Regions from separate parts of the Peribacillus sp. Aquil_B1 genome, predicted to be linked through region 3. Evidence: riboswitches for the same ligand, from Rfam matches in the RefSeq annotation. Region 3 holds a riboswitch; each other region holds the start of a gene.

Region 1 (5,900 bases), on a different contig from region 3:
ATTGATATAATAAGTTATATAAGAAAGAATTAATTTAAAATGTAGCGGAGATGATGAATTGACATTACCGGTTTTGATTTTGACAATTATCTTAAGTTTGTTAAAAATATTGGTTTCCTGTCTTCCAACCGATGCTGTTAATTGGATTATCAGCAAATTTAAAATACACTCAGAAATTAGTGGCGGGAATGCGATCGTATCCTTTGACGGAAAACGTTTGGAAGGTGATGAAAAAATTCAAGTTATTAATCATTTTAATAACGCCAGATTTTTGAAGAAAAATCATATATTCCCGGGTAACGAGCAATTGTTTTTACATCCAGAGGACAGTGGGACTCCATTAGTCATTGATACTAAAAAAGGCAAAATTGATGTTAAGTTATTTGTGTACATTTACAATGACCGCGTGGATGTAGTTAAACAGTTCAAAAAGAAACTCATTTCTTATAGTCTGTTTTCCGATAACCTCCAAGAACGTTCCATGCCATTAATAAGAAATTTAGTTTAAAAGAACATTAAGAGGACGTTCCTTAAAAGAACCTAAAATCAAAACAATGTTGATTGGAACGGAAGGTTGCGAGACTCCTGCGGGAAAAGCGCTGAGGAGACTCCAGCTCCCGGGCCGCCCGCGAAAAGCGAGTGCCTGGAGTGGGAATCGGCGTTCGAGGTTTTATAAACCTTCATAAAAACTGAGACATACTTGATTTTCATCGAGTTTGTCTACAGTCTGAAAGAAGGCCCTTAAAAAGACCGTCTTTTTTTATAAGTCTTTTATTGTATAATCCCATTTCATTAAGGTGCTTAGTTCATTAAATAAAATTATAAATTACTTGTTATTCAGAGGTTAACGTACACAAACTGACGACTGAATGTTAGTGTCTTTGTGTTTTTTAGTAGGAGGGAATTGCTGCAAGAGGGTCTTTCATCGTGCATATGAAAAATATTTCGGATATGATTTAATGGTAATAAAAAAGCAGGTATCTATTGCGATGCCTGCTTTTTTATGCTTTCCATTGCTTTTCAACTTGATGAAGGGCTTGTTGTAAAATTACTTCATGATCTGTACCCGGTTTAGTAAGGACGTTAGTTTGATAAGATTTTCCTTGGAAATCAACTGTTACTGTAACTTTTACCATTATGCATCTTTCCTTTCTTGATTCAGAATTAAATGAGGTGGTTGTCCCTATTTCTTTAATACCCGTGGCAGAGGATTTTTCAAACATTTCAAAAGCTGTAAAATCTAAAGAATTAATATTCAAAATTATCTGATATTTTTATGGATGTGTCAACACTTTTTTTTACTACCTCATTTCACGGTTAAATAAAAAACGACCTGGCTTTTACAGATGGCAGCCAGGTTGATTTTTTATAAACGAACTATATTCATATTTTAGTTAAAATAATACCGATTAATGCTGCAAGAACACCGGCAATTTGATAGGTTTTTAGTTTTTCCTTGAATAAATAACATCCAGCGAATACGACAACTAAGCAGTTCAGGCTGACGACAGGAAAAATAATGCTTGCGATTCCGGTGTTCAATGCAAAGAAATAACATCCATAGCCTATCATGCTTAAAAAACCTACTAATGAACCGATTTTGACTTCCTTTAGCTTGATTTTTTCTTTTTTAAAGGCCAGAGCCGAAAGAAGATAAAGCATTCCGCCTCCATACATCGATACTAAGATATCAAGGGAGTTTAAATGAAGACGTGTTGATGTCGTCATTAGAATTCCGAGCACACCAAATGATAAGATGGAGAGTAATGTGTGCATGATCCAAGGGACATATTGATGGTTACCTTTGGCGTTAGGTGTATACTGGATGACTAATGTAGCGAGAAACATGCAGACTATTCCACTCCACTGCAAGGAAGAAATATGTTCGTGAAAAATTAAAGCTGCACAGAGTATGGGGAATATTGCATTCGCTGCGATTAATGGTGATGTCAAGCTTGCCGGCCCTTTTTCAAAGGCGCTTGCCATCTGGATGTTACCATTAGCGTTCAGTACACCAATTGCTGCACCAAGCATGATGGACAGCCAGTTCAGTTGCAAACCATCCATAAATACTCCATAAACAATGGACAAAATAAAAGCTGAAAAATAAAAGAAAAATTGGATATGTATCTTGGAATAGCCTTTTCCGCTGCTCCATTTGAAAATGCTGTTATTGATTCCGAAACATAAGCTGGTGATGAGTGCTGCAAAAATCCACATGTGTATATTCTCTTCTTTCTAATAGGTTGTACTGCTTTTTTCATTTTAAACTGAAAATATAAACGAATCAAACCCAATTTAAGAGAGTTGCATTGACAGATTGACTATTTTTTTTTATATTTACTAAGACAATTTTAAAATATTTCCCGATAAACGGGAGAGGTTCATAGCATCACCCTCTTAAAAAAACTATGGCTTTGATATTTTTCGCGAATCAACCATATCTTTGAGGAGATATGGTTTTTGTTATATAGAGGCCCATTTTATGAATCTCCCTGAAACGTGGGATTAGGAGGACTTTTCATGTCTGGAAGAAAAGAAGAAGAATTAAAAAAAGATATCACACTGCTTGGGAATCAAGGAACAAAATATACATTTGACTATGCGCCTGAAATCCTTGAGTCATTCGATAACAAGCATCCGAACCGGGATTATTTCGTCAAATTCAATTGCCCGGAATTCACTAGCTTATGTCCGATAACGGGCCAGCCGGACTTTGCTACCATTTACATCAGCTATATTCCCAGTGTGAAAATGGTGGAGAGCAAGTCTTTGAAACTTTATTTATTCAGCTTCCGCAATCACGGTGATTTCCATGAAGACTGCATGAACATCATCATGAATGATTTAATCGAATTGATGGATCCTAAATATATTGAAGTCTGGGGCAAGTTTACACCTAGGGGCGGAATTTCCATCGACCCTTACACGAATTATGGAAAACCAGGTACGAAGTATGAGGAAATGGCGGATTACCGCTTGATGAACCATGACTTATACCCGGAAACCGTGGATAATCGCTAAAGAAAGGGAGAGACAATGGGCATATGCCCGTTGTCTTTTTCTTTGTTTTAGCCATTCTTGATCAGCCTTCATGATGATTTGTCCTTTTTAAAAATACAAATGTCCTTCTATAATGGAATTTCCACTTGATTGTTTCGAGAAAAAGCGTAATAATAGGGAGAGTTGATTTTGACAGAATATTTACGAAAATAGGGGATGTCTAGATGAAAGTTGCAAAGTTTGGTGGAAGTTCACTTGCGTCAGGTGAACAGTTGAGGAAGGTATTCGAAATTGTGGTTTCTGATCCAGAGAGAAAGATTGTAGTCGTTTCGGCTCCAGGGAAACGCAATTCCGATGATATAAAGGTGACGGATTTATTGATTGAAGCTGCGGAACAGCAGCTGCGCGGGGATAACGGAGAGCATTTGATAGAAGATGTCGTATCCCGCTATGCGAGCATTGCTGAAGAGCTGGATATATCGGAGAGTGTCATCACTGGGATTCATGAAAATTTAATGGCACTGCTGCATGCAGACCAAACTAATCCGAAGCGCTATCTGGATGCCTTGAAGGCCAGCGGCGAGGATAATAATGCGAAGCTGGTCGCAGGCTATTTCCAAAGCCGTGGTGTAGAGGCGCAGTATATAAATCCAAAGAAGGCCGGCTTGATCGTAACGGATGAAGGTGGATTTACCAAGGTGCTGCCAGAGTCTTATGATCGGTTATATGCTCTGCGTGATGAGCCTGGAATCGTAGTATTCCCAGGGTTCTTCGGTTATACGTTAGATGGTGATGTGTTAACTTTCTCAAGAAGCGGGTCCGATATTACTGGTTCGATTCTTGCGAATGGGGTCAAAGCTGATTTGTATGAGAACTTTACGGACGTTGATGCCGTTTACGCGGTGAATCCAAATGTGGTTTCCAATCCGAAGGGAATCCGGGAATTAACCTATCGTGAGATGCGTGAGCTTTCTTATGCAGGTTTCTCGGTATTTCATGATGAGGCGCTTATTCCGGCATTCCGTGCGGGAATACCTGTGCATATCCAGAATACGAACAATCCGGCGGCACAAGGGACCCGCATTGTGAGTACACGGGATAATACGAACGGGCCCGTTATTGGGATTGCGAGTGATAAAGGATTTTGCAGCATTTACATTAGCAAATATTTGATGAACCGAGAAGTTGGTTTTGGCCGGAAACTGCTGCACATCCTTGAAGATTATGGAGTTTCATATGAGCATATTCCATCAGGCATCGATGATGTGACGCTAATTCTAAGGCAGGACCAGATGAAAGGTGAAGCCGAGAAGAAAATCATTTCCCGAATCAAGAAAGAGCTTCATGCCGATGAAGTGAATGTGGAGCATGATCTTGCCTTGATCATGGTTGTAGGGGAAGGAATGCGTCATAATGTCGGTACAACGGCAAGAGCGTCAAAAGCCTTGGCCGAAGCTAAGGTGAATATTGAGATGATCAACCAGGGCTCTTCGGAGGTAAGCATGATGTTCGGTGTGAAAGGGCATAACGAAGAGACGGCAATTCAGGCGTTATATCACGAGTTCTTTTGAGTATCGGCGTACAGGGACCTCGTTGAAATGAAAGGCACCCCATTGTTAGACATCATTTAACAAGGGAGGTGCAGTTTTCCTCTAAAAAAGAATAATTTATATAATCATCTTTCAGGCATTATGATAACCGGAATGCAACATTTCCCCGCTAATCATTGTGTTTCTCATAAAATATAAAAGGAAAGCCTCCAATTTTCTATTTGGAGGCTTTCCTTTTATGTTAGTCCATAATGGTCAGGAGTTGATTGATCGCGTTCCTTGGACGCGGGGCAGGGATCATATCCGGATAGCCAACGTGAAGGCTGCCGACGATCTTCTCGCCAGGTTTCACGCCTAAAGCTTCACGAAACTCGATGCTGTGTATCATGCCGTATGTTTCCCATATCATCCCGATTCCCTGTTCCCAGGAAAGCAGGCTGAAATTCTGGATCAAGGCACTTGTAGCCGCATAATCTTCTTCACGTGTCAGGGGATTCGGATTCTCTTCCATGATCACTGCGACAAACATCGGTACACCTATAAGTTTATTATATCCTCGCTGTCCGGCTGCTTTTTTCTTTTCAGGGTCCTTCTCTTTGCCTTCCATGAATGCACGGGTTGCTTCTGCGAGTTTTAAGCGGCTATCACCTTGCACTAAGACGAAGCGCCAAGGTTGGGTCATTTTATGGTTCGGTGCCCATGTTGAAGTTTCCAATAATGATTGGATGGTATTGATAGGAACAGGAATGTCCTTAAATCGTTTGATGCTGCGCCGTTCTTTAATGATATCTTCTAGTTTCATGATCATCCTGCTCCTTTATTCATATATGTAAGTTTATAGTTGAAAAAAAATAATCCCCGGCTGCCTAATATGCTTCCAACGTGAATAAATTACTTGAATAAAGAGGGGGCAATATTCTAGTGACTTGCATTCGCTAATGAGCATATAATTTTACTAGGCACAGAGAAGCCGGGGCGACATTGTATCTATGTACAATATCAAAAGGGTACGATAAGAGAATATCGTAATTGCTTATCAAATTTCAGAGATCGATAATGAAATTGAAAATCATTATCAATTAGAATTTTCGCTTATTTCCTGTTATTTGTCAAGGGTATTTATAAAAAAAAATCAAGATATTTACCAATCTCTTAAAACAGTTAAATTCTTTTAAAAAATCTGTATAAAAATGTATAATGAGAGGATAAAAAAATGCTATCTACATAAGAAGAATCGAAGGTGTCATAGATGAAAAAATTGTCCTCTTTTCTTAAGCCGTACTGGCTTTTGATCATTCTTGCTTTATCCTTAATGATTGTCGAGCTCGGGGTAGAGCTGTTACAACC
Region 2 (5,900 bases), on a different contig from region 3:
TTACCGTATCAAAGGATGGGGAGCGCCGGACTTATGTCCTTGTTTTTGAAAAGGATATGGAGGTGGAGATGGATGAGGAAGAAACCGTGGATGATGTCAAAACAAAAGAAGCTGAAGTTGAGGCAACACAAATGAGTACGGCTGGCAAGAAAGTGAGTGATACATCCAATGAAACAGAAGGCCAGGTTAATGTGAAACAGCCTGTCGAGACTGTGTCATTCTTTGGGAATATAAAGGATTTCTTCACCTCCCTGTTTAAATAGGATCGTACTGAATCCTGCAAAAAAGGACAAGGTTTAGGCTTGTCCTCGGATTCAAAATTTTATGGGCAAAATGATTTGGACCTCGGTTCCGTGGTTTAGTTCGCTGTTAAAGCGGACCTTTCCCCGATGCGCCTCGATGATTCGACAACTGACTGTCAGTCCTAATCCGGTTCCTTTTTCTTTAGAAGAATAGAAAGGTTCACCAAGATGCTTTATCCGGTTTTTTTCAATTCCGCTTCCATTATCTTTGATGGTGATGGAAAGGTTATGGTCCATGCGTTCGAAATCAATCCAAATATGATCGGCGGATGCCTCCATTGAATTTTTGAGCATGTTTATGAAAACTTGTTTTAGTTGGTTTCCCTCACATAATAGAAGCGGTATTTCGTTTTTAACAGATATTGATATTTGGGTGGGGTACGAGTCCGCCTCCGGTTTCAACAAGGTTTTGACATCATTCATCAGGTCGATGATTTGATGTTTGCTGAATGGAAGTTCCTGTGGTTTTGCCAGAACGAGTAACTCGCTTACAATAAGATTGATCCGGTCCAACTCACTTAACATGATTGTGTAGTAATGTTCATAGGGATGGTCGCTCTTTTTAAGCAGCTGGACGAAACCTTTTAAAGAAGTCAGCGGGTTTCGTACCTCGTGGGCCACACTTGCGGCAAGTTCGCCGACTATCGATAATTTTTCGGTTCTTCTTAAGCGTGCTTCGGTTTCCCGGATTTGAGTGACTTCTTTAGCATAAGTAATGATTCCGACTAAATCCTCGCCAACCATCATCGGGACAAACGTACAAGAAAGTAAGATGGGCGTCCCGTACTTCGTCAGAAATTCTATATCTTTCCCTTTTTTGATCCCCTTATGATTTTCCATGACATATTGGCAAGATGTACGGATCAATTCCGCGTCTTCTGCGGAGAAGTTCAAATTAATGAATGAGGCTCCATGTATTTCTTCCTGTTGAAAGCCTGTTACCGTTTCAAATCTAGGATTCACGGTTGTGATCATTCCATTTAAATCAAGCATCAGCATCGGATATGGGTTGTGTTCAAACAATGATTTATAGCGTTGTTCACTTTCGAATAATTGATTCTCCGCGACAACCCTTTCAGAAATATCCCTGCCAATGACGACTAAGCCTTTTCGTGAACCATCCTCATTGAACAAGGGAACCTTGATTGTATCAAAGGTCTTGTGATTTCCATCGGGAAGAGGGATGATTTCCTCACACCGTGTGATTTCCCCTTTTACCCACGTTTCTTCATCGGAAACTTCACAGTAGATCAACGACTCTTTATAAAATTCCGAGTATTCTGCGAGCTCACTGTCTCTTTTTCCCTTATAATCTACATGCTCCAATTGAAATAATTGCAGCCCGAAGGTATTGGATTCAAGCCATCGGCCATCACCATCCTTGAAGTTAACGAAATCCACCATTGAATTGATGAGTGTACGCCGACGTTGTTCCGCTTCTTTTAATCGTTTGAATTCTTCCCTTTTAGCTAAATAAAGATATAAGACCAAGCCTATCGATAAAAGGAAAACAAAGCCTTCCACTCTTTGAAGTTGAATAAAGACCTGTTTGTTTTGGATATTTGTAATTAAAAAGTAGTCGAACACGACTAATGTAAGAATCCCGGATAGGATATATATTGCTAAGATGGAGCGTTTGGACATGGAGATTCTCCCTGATTTTAAGACATTACAAAGGTAAAATTACATACACATTTTAACAAACTATCGGAAAAAAATATATGCAGAATCCTAAATAAAAAAACAGGGCCAATGTGGTCACCTGTTTTTTCTGAAGAAGGTAAGTTTCTTTTTCTTTTTTGCACGCTTATAGATAATGAAAAATAGTAAGAAGAGGAGTGCGAGTGCAGCTAGCGTATATTGGTTCATTTCAACAGATAGCAGTCCATAGGGAATCAGCGATAGGAAGAAAAAGTATATAAGGTTGCCAAGGGCCGTCGCTAATAAAAAATCCTTGTACGTGACAGTGCTGACTCCAGCTGCCAAGTTAATTAAGCTTGTTGGGATAAGCGGGAAAATCCTGCCTGTAAAAACGTACATGAAGCCATGCTCCACAACGGTTTCTTGCCACTTTTCGCCAATCTTCTTTAAGAGAAGCTCCTGAAACCAGTTTCTTGCTGCATAAAAAATGAATCCTGAGGCAACAACACTTGTAAACCAACTCCATAGATAGCCATATATGAATCCGAATATCGTGACATTGATAGTCAGGAGCAAAATTAAGGGGATGATTGTAAAAGAATTTTGTACAAACATCAATACGAATGTCACAATAAATGTAAGCAAAAGGTTTTCCTTCAATATGCTAATAACAGAATCCAGGTCACTTTTCCAAACCAAAGTGAACAGCTCTGCATTAGAGTATATAAATATTGCAATTACAAGTAGACCGATTATGGTCAGGACTTTTTTCAAAGGGCCACCACCATTCTTACTATTAGTTTATCATTTTCGAGTTCATTGGTGAAAAAAAAGAGCTGCCGCATCATGCAGACAGCTCTTTTCCATTATAGTGGCTTAACGGTTCGAAGATTCCTTTTAAAGCCACTTTTCAAACTGAATTCTTTTGTTCATTCCATAAATGATTGGCGCTCCAATCAGGAGGACAACGAACTCACCGACAGCCGTGGTCATCCAGCTTAGCCAGAATGGCAAGCCAAAGGCAAGGTTCAGTTCAATTGCAATTAAAAACATTGTGAACGTGAAAAAGATAATCGTGGCGATCATCCGTCCTTTAATGCCTTTTATGAAACGAGAAACATAAATGACAAGCAATAAGGCGAGCAGGGATTGCCCCACTCCAAAAATCAAATCATATGGCACCATCGGTGAAAAGAGCAGATTCGATATGAAGACTCCGCCAACGATACCGTAGATATACTTTTTATTGAATACAATCAGATGATTCAGCATTTCCGGTACACGGAATTGGAACATCTCAAAAGCTATTGGTTTAAACACCAATGAGACCGCAACATACAAGGCAGCCAATAACCCGTTTATCACGAGTGTACGAACATTCATTTTACTCTCTCCCTAGTTTTTTATCGTGGGATGGTTACGAACCACGTGTAGGCGTTTACCCAATGTTTAATAGTATCTCATGTAAGCTTGTTTCGTCAATTTGTAAAGAATGGTTTTAATTTATAAGTTTCCAAGCAGGAGTAAGTAGTGCAATGGGATTTTGATTTATTGCAATGAAGGATGATATTATTTCAATATGTATGTCAAAGGAGTGAATATAATATGTCGATCGAGAGTGTCAAAAGCCATTTTAAACAATGGAATCGGGAAGGCGACGTAAAGGAGTTCGAAACATCGAGTGCTACGGTGATTGAGGCAGCGGAAACCATCGGTGTTATACCAGCGAGGATTGCTAAGACTCTTTCCTTTAAAGGGGAAGGTGAACACGCGATTTTGGTGGTTGCCGCAGGGGACGCCAAAGTGGATAATAAGAAATTTCGTCAGACATTCGGCTTCAAGGCACGAATGCTTGCGCCTGAAGAAGTGCTTGCACAGACAGGCCATGCAATCGGAGGAGTTTGCCCGTTTGGTCTGGCAAACGATTTAGCTGTTTTTCTTGATGTATCGATGAAGCGCTTCGAGTCATTGTTCCCGGCTTGCGGCAGTGCGAACTCTGCAATAGAACTTACACTCGCTGAATTGTTTGAATATTCAGGTGCGAAGGATTGGGTGGATGTTTGTAAGGGTTGGGAAGAAAAGGGGAATGAGGAAACGGCAGTAGGCAATGCAGTTGATGGCATTTGATTAATGGTTGCCAAAAAATTAGATCCACATGATTGGGATTGAGTCCACTGCAGTGGACTTTATTTGTGGGGGCCGCATGCATTTCTATGATTAAAGCGGAAAAAGGGCAGAAAGTGTTCCTGAGCGGAGGTTGAAAGATGTTAAATGGAAGCGAAAGAAAAAGCAATAGTAGCTATCTTAGTCTTAAAACTCTTTATGAAGAAAATATAACGGTTAAGAGCATTGCCCAGGAGCTTGAGTTTTGCCATAAAAATGATCTGGCACTGGATATTCAGAAAGCATTGGAAAAAAAGAATTTTGATATATTGGCAGTCCAAGATCAAGGGGAAATCATCGGTTATATCGAAAGACAAGAACTAGGTGAAGGAACTATTTCTGAATATTTGAAAAACTTTTCACCAAGGGAAATGGTTTCGGATTCAACCCCTTTGATCCAGCTTCTCCATATTTTTAAGAATAAAACAAGGGTGTTCGTATTGGAGAATAATTCAATTAAAATGCTGATTACCCATGCCGACCTTCAAAAGCCTCCGATCAGGATGCTGATATTCGGATATATTACCTTATTGGAAATGAGGATGAGTGATATCATCCTGGATAGATTCGGCGATGGCAGCTGGTATCCAATGATCAGCGAAGACCGTTTAGAAAAGGCAACCGAATTATATAGAAGGAGAATCGATAAAAATGAGGATATCAATATAATAGAGTGCCTGCAAATCAGTGATAAATTCGATATTATACATAAAGATAAAGAATTGAGGTGCTTCTTCCAAATCCCGTCGAAAAGTAAAGGGAAGAAGGATGCGAACGCCATCCGGAAATTACGGGATAAGATTTCCCATGCTAATGAACTGGGTCTGGACATGTCATGGATGGAAATCATCGAGGTTGTCGAGTCCTGCGGCCGACTGCTCGAAATCTCTGAATCCTATCCTTACGAAAAATAAGATCCGGCTAATCATGCTGGTTCTTTTTTAGCTCATCCAGACAGAAAAAAACTGCCCATATCAGGCAGTCTCCCCGAAAATTCAAAACTCCGGCAGTTGATCCAGGTTATTTTCTTTTATCCCATCGGGCTCACTCCGCAATATGTCACGTCCATATTTATGAAAGACGTCAACATTGGCAAGGTTGCCCGCCTTTGCTTCCGAAAGGGCTGTGGGGTAGTCGAGTTCGCGGCCGGAGTTCGTCTTGATGGCGATAATATTGTCCTCTTCATTTTTCCTTACAGCGATGATTTCTTCTTTTCCTGCTGAATCAGGTTGGTTTGCTTGCGGTGTTCCCTGCTGTTTATATGATTCATAGGCTTTTTCAAATTGGTCCATGTTTTAGACACCTCCTATTTATAGGGTGAGCCATTTTTTCTGCAATATACAAACCGGATTTCGTCCAACTTGAGCCGTTAATTCGTCCAAATGGGCCGATTTTTCGGCACTTTTTTTTGTGATTGTTGTCTTCTTGGCCTTTTTGCAGTGGCATGGCACTTGCATCTTGTAAGTAGTAGTAAGAAATAATATCCACTGGATTAAGGGAGGAAAATGGATCATGAATGTAAAACAAGGGGCAAGCACTGTAAATAAGAAACAACAGGTCAAGACAATGAAAGCGGCGGTCGTCAATGAATTTAACCAAAAACTTGAGATTAAAGAAGTTCCCATCCCAGAGTTGGAATATGGTGAGATATTAGTGAAAATTAAAGCATGTGGCGTGTGTCATACCGACTTGCATGCGGTACATGGTGATTGGCCGGTAAAACCCAAGCTTCCGCTTATCCCCGGACATGAGGGTGTGGGCATTATAGAAAAGGTGGCAGAAGGCGTAACTTCC
Region 3 (5,900 bases):
TGCTGTATCCGAACGTATTGACACGTTCCCATATGTTCAGCGTCGATGACGCGTCATTTGCAGCAAAGCCATTGACAAAGAAAGTTGGCTGGATGGGATCTCCGAATTTGGTGATCCGCATGGCACCTGGATCGGGATGCGCATTCAACATGCCGCGAAAAGCCGTTTTTTCATCAATGCCCAATGCTTCAGCAACGGCCAAGGCCAGTGATGCATTATCCGGAAATACCATATAGTCGAATTCACGCAGGAATTCTTCCGATATTTTGGAATTGTCAGCAACGATAACTTTTGTGTTGCGTTCTTTGGCAATTTGCTTGAAAAAGTCCAAATATTCACTTTCAATGGTTATTAAGTGACCATTATGGGGAATGGTAGCAGTGAAGGCTTCAGCAACCTCATCCAAAGTCGGTCCCATGACATCCATATGGTCTTCCAATACATTCACGATGACCCCGATGTTTGCTTGGATCATTTTGTTTTGGAAGATTAGTTGATAGTCAGGCTGTACGGCCATGCACTCACAAACCAGTGCTTCCGTGCCTAAGTCGGCAACTTCTTTAACTACACGCCGTTGTTCTCCTATGTTGGGTCCTTCAGGGCGGCGTACTATCGGTTTTTCCTTGTCGGTAAACCAATAGATCATTCTTGCTGATGTTCCGGTTGTTTTACCTACTGTTTTATACTTAGCTTCCTGGATCACACCTGTAATCAGGCGCGTTACAGTCGATTTCCCTCGAATCCCATTCACATTCACACGTACCGGGATGGAGTCGAGACGCTTCTGATGGCGCTTTTGTTCGAAAATGCCATAGCCAAGCAAAAAGATCGCACAAATAAATATTGGTGCCATTTTTTAACCTCTCTTTTTTCAAATATTTGATTTACTGAATACACACTACATGATTTTAAACTTAATAGGCAAGGGTCAATTATTCTATTGCAATATAGTTGTTCTTAGCTTTTTCAAATAAATGTATATTGGAGTGTAATAGTATCTAATGGGATAAATTGTTTCATGAGTACAAAGATATGGCTGGAAATGAAGGGGATCCTCGGTTTATTTACACTAAATTATGGAAAGTTTAATAAAAACCCATTTTGGTTAAAATCAAAATAGATTCATGAGCATTTAAACCTAATTCATAATGGCTATATTTGAATAATAATTGTTTTTGAAAAGTGAGGTTTATTACAGTTTGTTAATTGTTTATACCCATTGTTTGACATAAACGTAACAATTTTTATCCATTTGTCATTCAATGTGAAATATTGCATCTAATGACTCAATTAGTTGAACTCTTTTGAATATGGATAAAGATGAGTAAAAGAACACATCTCTTTTTTTTGATATTTTCCGGTTTTTTCCTTAGGTAATACCCATGGGTCTATCATTGTTCCTTTACCTAAAACATGAAATAAACTAAAGTTAACCCATTTTTTTAAAAAAATACCTAGTTTCTTCTATAGATATAGTGTTTATAGAAGAATGAAAAATAAAAAAGCTCAGAAACATTTCTGAGCTTTCGGCTTATATATTGTAAATGAATGGAATGGTCGTTTCATCCTGGAGATTTAACGATTGTGGGTCTTGAGCTGCAGCCTGGGTAGCTGATTATGGAAGGATTCAAGTTAACTGGATTTCTTTCTGTCAGAAATTTCAAGGTTGGAGCCCTTTTTACCGCCATCAATCACATAAAGTCTAGGAGCTAATCTCCTTCTTTTTCTTTGATTGTCAGGATTCATCTTCATATAATTTTCGTATTCTTGGCGAAAGAATTCTTCGGTTTCCCGTTCCAGTGCTTTTCTTTCGTTATAATCTGTAATGAATTTGAAAAAACGTTTCATATGAATTCCTCCTTATGGGGTTAAAAGGTCTTGGTTTAATAGTAACATATCATTAGTGAAATTTAACCTTTTTTAAAAAAAACGGAGTGAGAATCGTATTTTTGTGTGAATTAAGTTGTGAATGGTTTGATTCGAGAAAGCATGCAATGGAGCCTTTCTGGGTATATGTTCCCGTGCATGGTGTTGAAAGGAAATGTCGGGATTTGCAGTAGCAGATATTGGAAGTGATGATTATTTTAGTTAAAATATTCCTTTAATCAATTATACACTAAATATTCTGAAAACAAAGGAAAATATTCACTTCCAGCTTCTCCTGATAGATTTGTTTTTTTATGATTTATTATTGTGTATAGTTATTTATTCCCCGAATATACGAATATGAAACAACCTTATACTGGGAGGAAAAAAGCAATTTCCCGCATTCGGGAAATTGCTAGTGTCATAATTGGAACTTCTTAACCTGTTCGGTTAGCAGTTCTGCCGAAGAAGCAAGTTCACTGGCATGATTCGTGATTTCATCCATCGAAGAGCTGGATTGCTGAGCGGAGGCGGAGACTTGTTCGATTCCTGCAGCGGACTCTTCAGAAACGGCTGCGATATCTTCGATAGCTTGATTGATTTTTTGGCTATTTGTGGAGATATAGTTCAATTCGTTTGTTATATGCTGAATTTTCATTTCCATATTCCCGACAGAATGATTGATTGTTTCAAAGGTTCGGCCTGTGAGCGTGACCTGTTTTGTGCCTTCATCCACTTGTGTATAACCATCTTCCAGGGAGTGGACGACCGTTTTTGAACCTGTTTGAATGGCGGAGACAATATTGGTGATATCCCCAACGGAGTGTGTGACCTCTTCAGCGAGTTTCCGCACTTCATCGGCGACGACGGCAAAGCCCTTGCCATGTTCACCAGCACGAGCAGCTTCTATGGCTGCATTCAACGCCAATAGATTGGTTTGATTGGATATATCCTTGATGACCTGCACAAGCTGCGAAATTTGCTGTGATTGAGAATCGAGCCCCTTCACTTGCTCTACGGCATTTTTGACAATGCCATCAATACTTTGCATCTGTTGGACCGAACTGCGCATTAAAGTGGTACCCTCCTTGGTCAAGGAAAGGATTTCGGTTGAACTTTTAGCTACATCCACCCCTTCTAGGTGGGCAAGCTTAATCCTGCTGGTGAAATCATCCATGATGCGAACCATTTCAGATGCCCGGTTGGCTTGTGACTCCGAACCTTCCGAAAGTTCATACATCGTACTCGCTATCTGTTTGCTGCCCTGTTGCACTTCATTTGCTGAATGAGTCAGATCTTCGCTTTGGTTGGATACGGAGTGCGATACAATGAGCATTTTTTCGATCGTATCACGAAGGTCTTTCTGCATTTGATTGGCGGATACCGTTAGTTCGCCCATTTCATCATTTGACTTTTGCTCCAGGGGCTCATGATTCAGCTCTCCTGCAGCCACCATTTTCATCCTATCCCTGATTTTAAGGAGGGGGGTGATAATGAGGTTGGCAGTAACAACCGCAAGGACTAGGCCGATAAGGACTGCCGCAATGGATATGATGATACTTGTCGTCTTAACCGATTTCCCGCTGGCGATGACGGTTTCACCTGAAGCGACAATCAATTCCTCCCGTTCCGAAGCAAGCTCCTTGAAACCCTCCATAACTTCATTGCTTATTGGCGCCACCTCATTTTTAAGTATCTCTTTAGCGCGTTCTTCATTTCCGTTTTCATATTGTGGAAACACCCGGTCTACAATCATCGTCCTCCAATCCACGCTTTTCTCGATCAATTCGTTCGCTTTATCAGAATCGCTTAAGGCAAGGAGGTCCTCCTGGATGACCTGGCTTTCTTCCGTATATTGTAAGAACCCTTCTTTATAGCTCTCGTCTCCATAAAGAATATAGGCTCGGGCGTATGCGGTTCTTTGTGCTAGATTGTATAGCAGCTTTTCGTCTTGGATAAGAAGCGGAAGTTCCTTTTCGATGATATCCTGGGAATATACCAGTGACTTGTTGCTGCTATAGATATTGAATGCTCCTAAGATGACACATAAAGATATGATGAGTGAAAATGCCACCAATACCTTTGCTTTAATGCTTTTCAAATTATTGGACCCCTTTATCGATATTTTATTCACACTGTTTTATCGGATAAATAAAAGGAGATTTAAGCAAAGAAAAGTTAACCAAATTTTCCATCAGATCTAATGTTCTCTTAATATAAACATCTTGATTTCTTATCGTTTTCAAGTTACTATTGACTTGGAAAAATATAATATTCCGCGTTAAGGCGGAAGAGGTTCTAGCTACCCTCTCAAAAAAACTAAGGAGAAACAGTGCTCTATTCTTAGGGTGCTGTTTTTTTCCGTAAAAAGGAGTTTTATAGAAATGAAGAAGAAAGAAAAGGCAGTGGTTGTGTTTAGCGGAGGTCAGGACAGTACGACGTGCTTGTTCTGGGCGATGGAGAGATTTGAGGAAGTGGAAGCGGTGACGTTTGATTATAATCAGCGGCATAGCTTGGAAATCGAATGTGCTCAAAACATTGCCAAGGAATTGGGCATAAACCATCATATCCTTGACATGTCGCTGCTGAACCAACTGGCACCAAATGCGCTGACGAGAAGTGATATTGCGGTGGCGGACGGAGAAGAAGGGGAATTGCCGTCGACGTTCGTACCAGGGAGGAATTTGCTGTTCCTTTCGTTTGCCGGAGTGCTGGCGAGTCAGATTGGAGCTAAACATATTGTCACAGGTGTCTGTGAAACGGATTTCAGCGGATATCCGGACTGCCGCGATGTATTCATTAAATCATTGAATGTGACCTTGAACTTGTCGATGGACCAGTCATTCGTGATTGATACGCCGCTAATGTGGCTTAATAAAGAGGAAACATGGGAGCTAGCGGACCAGCTAGGCGCGTTCGACTTTGTCCGCGAAAAGACCCTGACTTGCTATAACGGAATCATCTCCGACGGCTGTGGAGATTGTCCGGCATGTATACTGCGGAAAAAAGGACTTGATGATTATGTAAGCAGACGGAAGGTGCTTTCATGATGTACGGTTTTACTATAGTGGATAAACTCCAAAAAATAGATGAAGATATTCAGCGCAGCCAATTGAAGTATACAAACAAGAGGGTTCTCGTGAGTAAGGAATTCACCTTCGATGCGGCACACCATCTGCATGATTATGAAGGGAAATGCAAGAACCTGCATGGCCACACGTATAAGGTCATTTTCGGATTAAGCGGGTATACAGATTCACGCGGGTTGATGATAGATTTTGGGGACATCAAGGATATATGGAAAAATGAAATTGAAATCCACCTGGATCACCGCTATTTGAATGAAACCCTGCCGCTCATGAATACAACGGCTGAAAATATGGTTGTCTGGATTTACGAAAAAATGGCCGAATCCCTTTCATTAAAAGAATATGAGGGTGCTAGAGTCGAGTTTGTTCGACTGTACGAAACGCCGACAAGCTATGCCGAAGCCAGACGGGAGTGGATGGAAAGTGAGTAAACTCCCGGTTATGGAAATCTTCGGGCCGACCATCCAAGGAGAGGGAATGGTCATAGGCCAAAAAACCATGTTCGTTCGGACGGCAGGCTGCGATTATTCATGTGCCTGGTGTGATTCCGCATTTACTTGGGATGGCACCGGTAAGGAAGATACCGTCCAGATGACTGCTAGCGAAATATGGGATGAGCTGAAGCGTATTGGGGGTTCAGGTTTTTCCTTCGTGACGATATCAGGAGGAAACCCGGCTCTGCTGAAAAACTTAAACGGCTTGATAGCGATCTTACATGAAAATAAAATGAAAATAGGTGTCGAAACCCAAGGGAGCCGATGGCAGGATTGGTTTCTCGATATTGATGAACTGACGATTTCACCTAAGCCGCCGAGCTCTGGAATGAACACGGACTTTACGGTGCTCGACCAAATCATCTCGAACCTTGATAATCGAAATCCTGAAAACCATGTCTCATTGAAGATCGTCGTCTTTAACGAGGAAGATTATCAATATGCCAAACAT

The links. A riboswitch is a leader RNA that binds a small molecule or an ion and turns the genes downstream of it on or off. The one in region 3 is predicted to bind preQ1.
Region 1: another riboswitch for preQ1. It lies ahead of queF (preQ(1) synthase); the one in region 3 lies ahead of queC (7-cyano-7-deazaguanine synthase QueC).
Region 2: another riboswitch for preQ1. It lies ahead of MPH60_RS21570 (QueT transporter family protein); the one in region 3 lies ahead of queC (7-cyano-7-deazaguanine synthase QueC).

What each region holds. Positions count from the first base shown of each region.
Region 1 is NZ_JAKXEE010000004.1:116,239-122,138, forward strand. Features, by position in the region: gene MPH60_RS21875 (YfmQ family protein) at 59-508, shown strand; gene MPH60_RS21880 (BA3454 family stress response protein) at 1,002-1,259, opposite strand; gene MPH60_RS21885 (EamA family transporter) at 1,384-2,220, opposite strand; PreQ1 riboswitch class I at 2,374-2,419, shown strand; gene queF (preQ(1) synthase) at 2,524-3,024, shown strand; gene MPH60_RS21895 (aspartate kinase) at 3,228-4,574, shown strand; gene MPH60_RS21900 (nitroreductase family protein) at 4,795-5,355, opposite strand; gene MPH60_RS21905 (ABC transporter ATP-binding protein) at 5,803-5,900, shown strand, end outside.
Region 2 is NZ_JAKXEE010000004.1:49,523-55,422, forward strand. Features, by position in the region: gene MPH60_RS21555 (cadherin-like beta sandwich domain-containing protein) at 1-263, shown strand, start outside; gene MPH60_RS21560 (PAS domain-containing sensor histidine kinase) at 315-1,946, opposite strand; gene MPH60_RS21565 (TVP38/TMEM64 family protein) at 2,061-2,717, opposite strand; gene MPH60_RS21570 (QueT transporter family protein) at 2,841-3,326, opposite strand; PreQ1 riboswitch class I at 3,333-3,377, opposite strand; gene MPH60_RS21575 (YbaK/EbsC family protein) at 3,549-4,070, shown strand; gene MPH60_RS21580 (hypothetical protein) at 4,208-5,020, shown strand; gene MPH60_RS21585 (DUF3892 domain-containing protein) at 5,102-5,398, opposite strand; gene adhP (alcohol dehydrogenase AdhP) at 5,673-5,900, shown strand, end outside.
Region 3 is NZ_JAKXEE010000001.1:462,888-468,787, forward strand. Features, by position in the region: gene pgsB (poly-gamma-glutamate synthase PgsB) at 1-853, opposite strand, end outside; gene MPH60_RS02305 (hypothetical protein) at 1,633-1,848, opposite strand; gene MPH60_RS02310 (methyl-accepting chemotaxis protein) at 2,288-3,967, opposite strand; PreQ1 riboswitch class I at 4,153-4,195, shown strand; gene queC (7-cyano-7-deazaguanine synthase QueC) at 4,251-4,916, shown strand; gene queD (6-carboxytetrahydropterin synthase QueD) at 4,916-5,386, shown strand; gene queE (7-carboxy-7-deazaguanine synthase QueE) at 5,379-5,900, shown strand, end outside.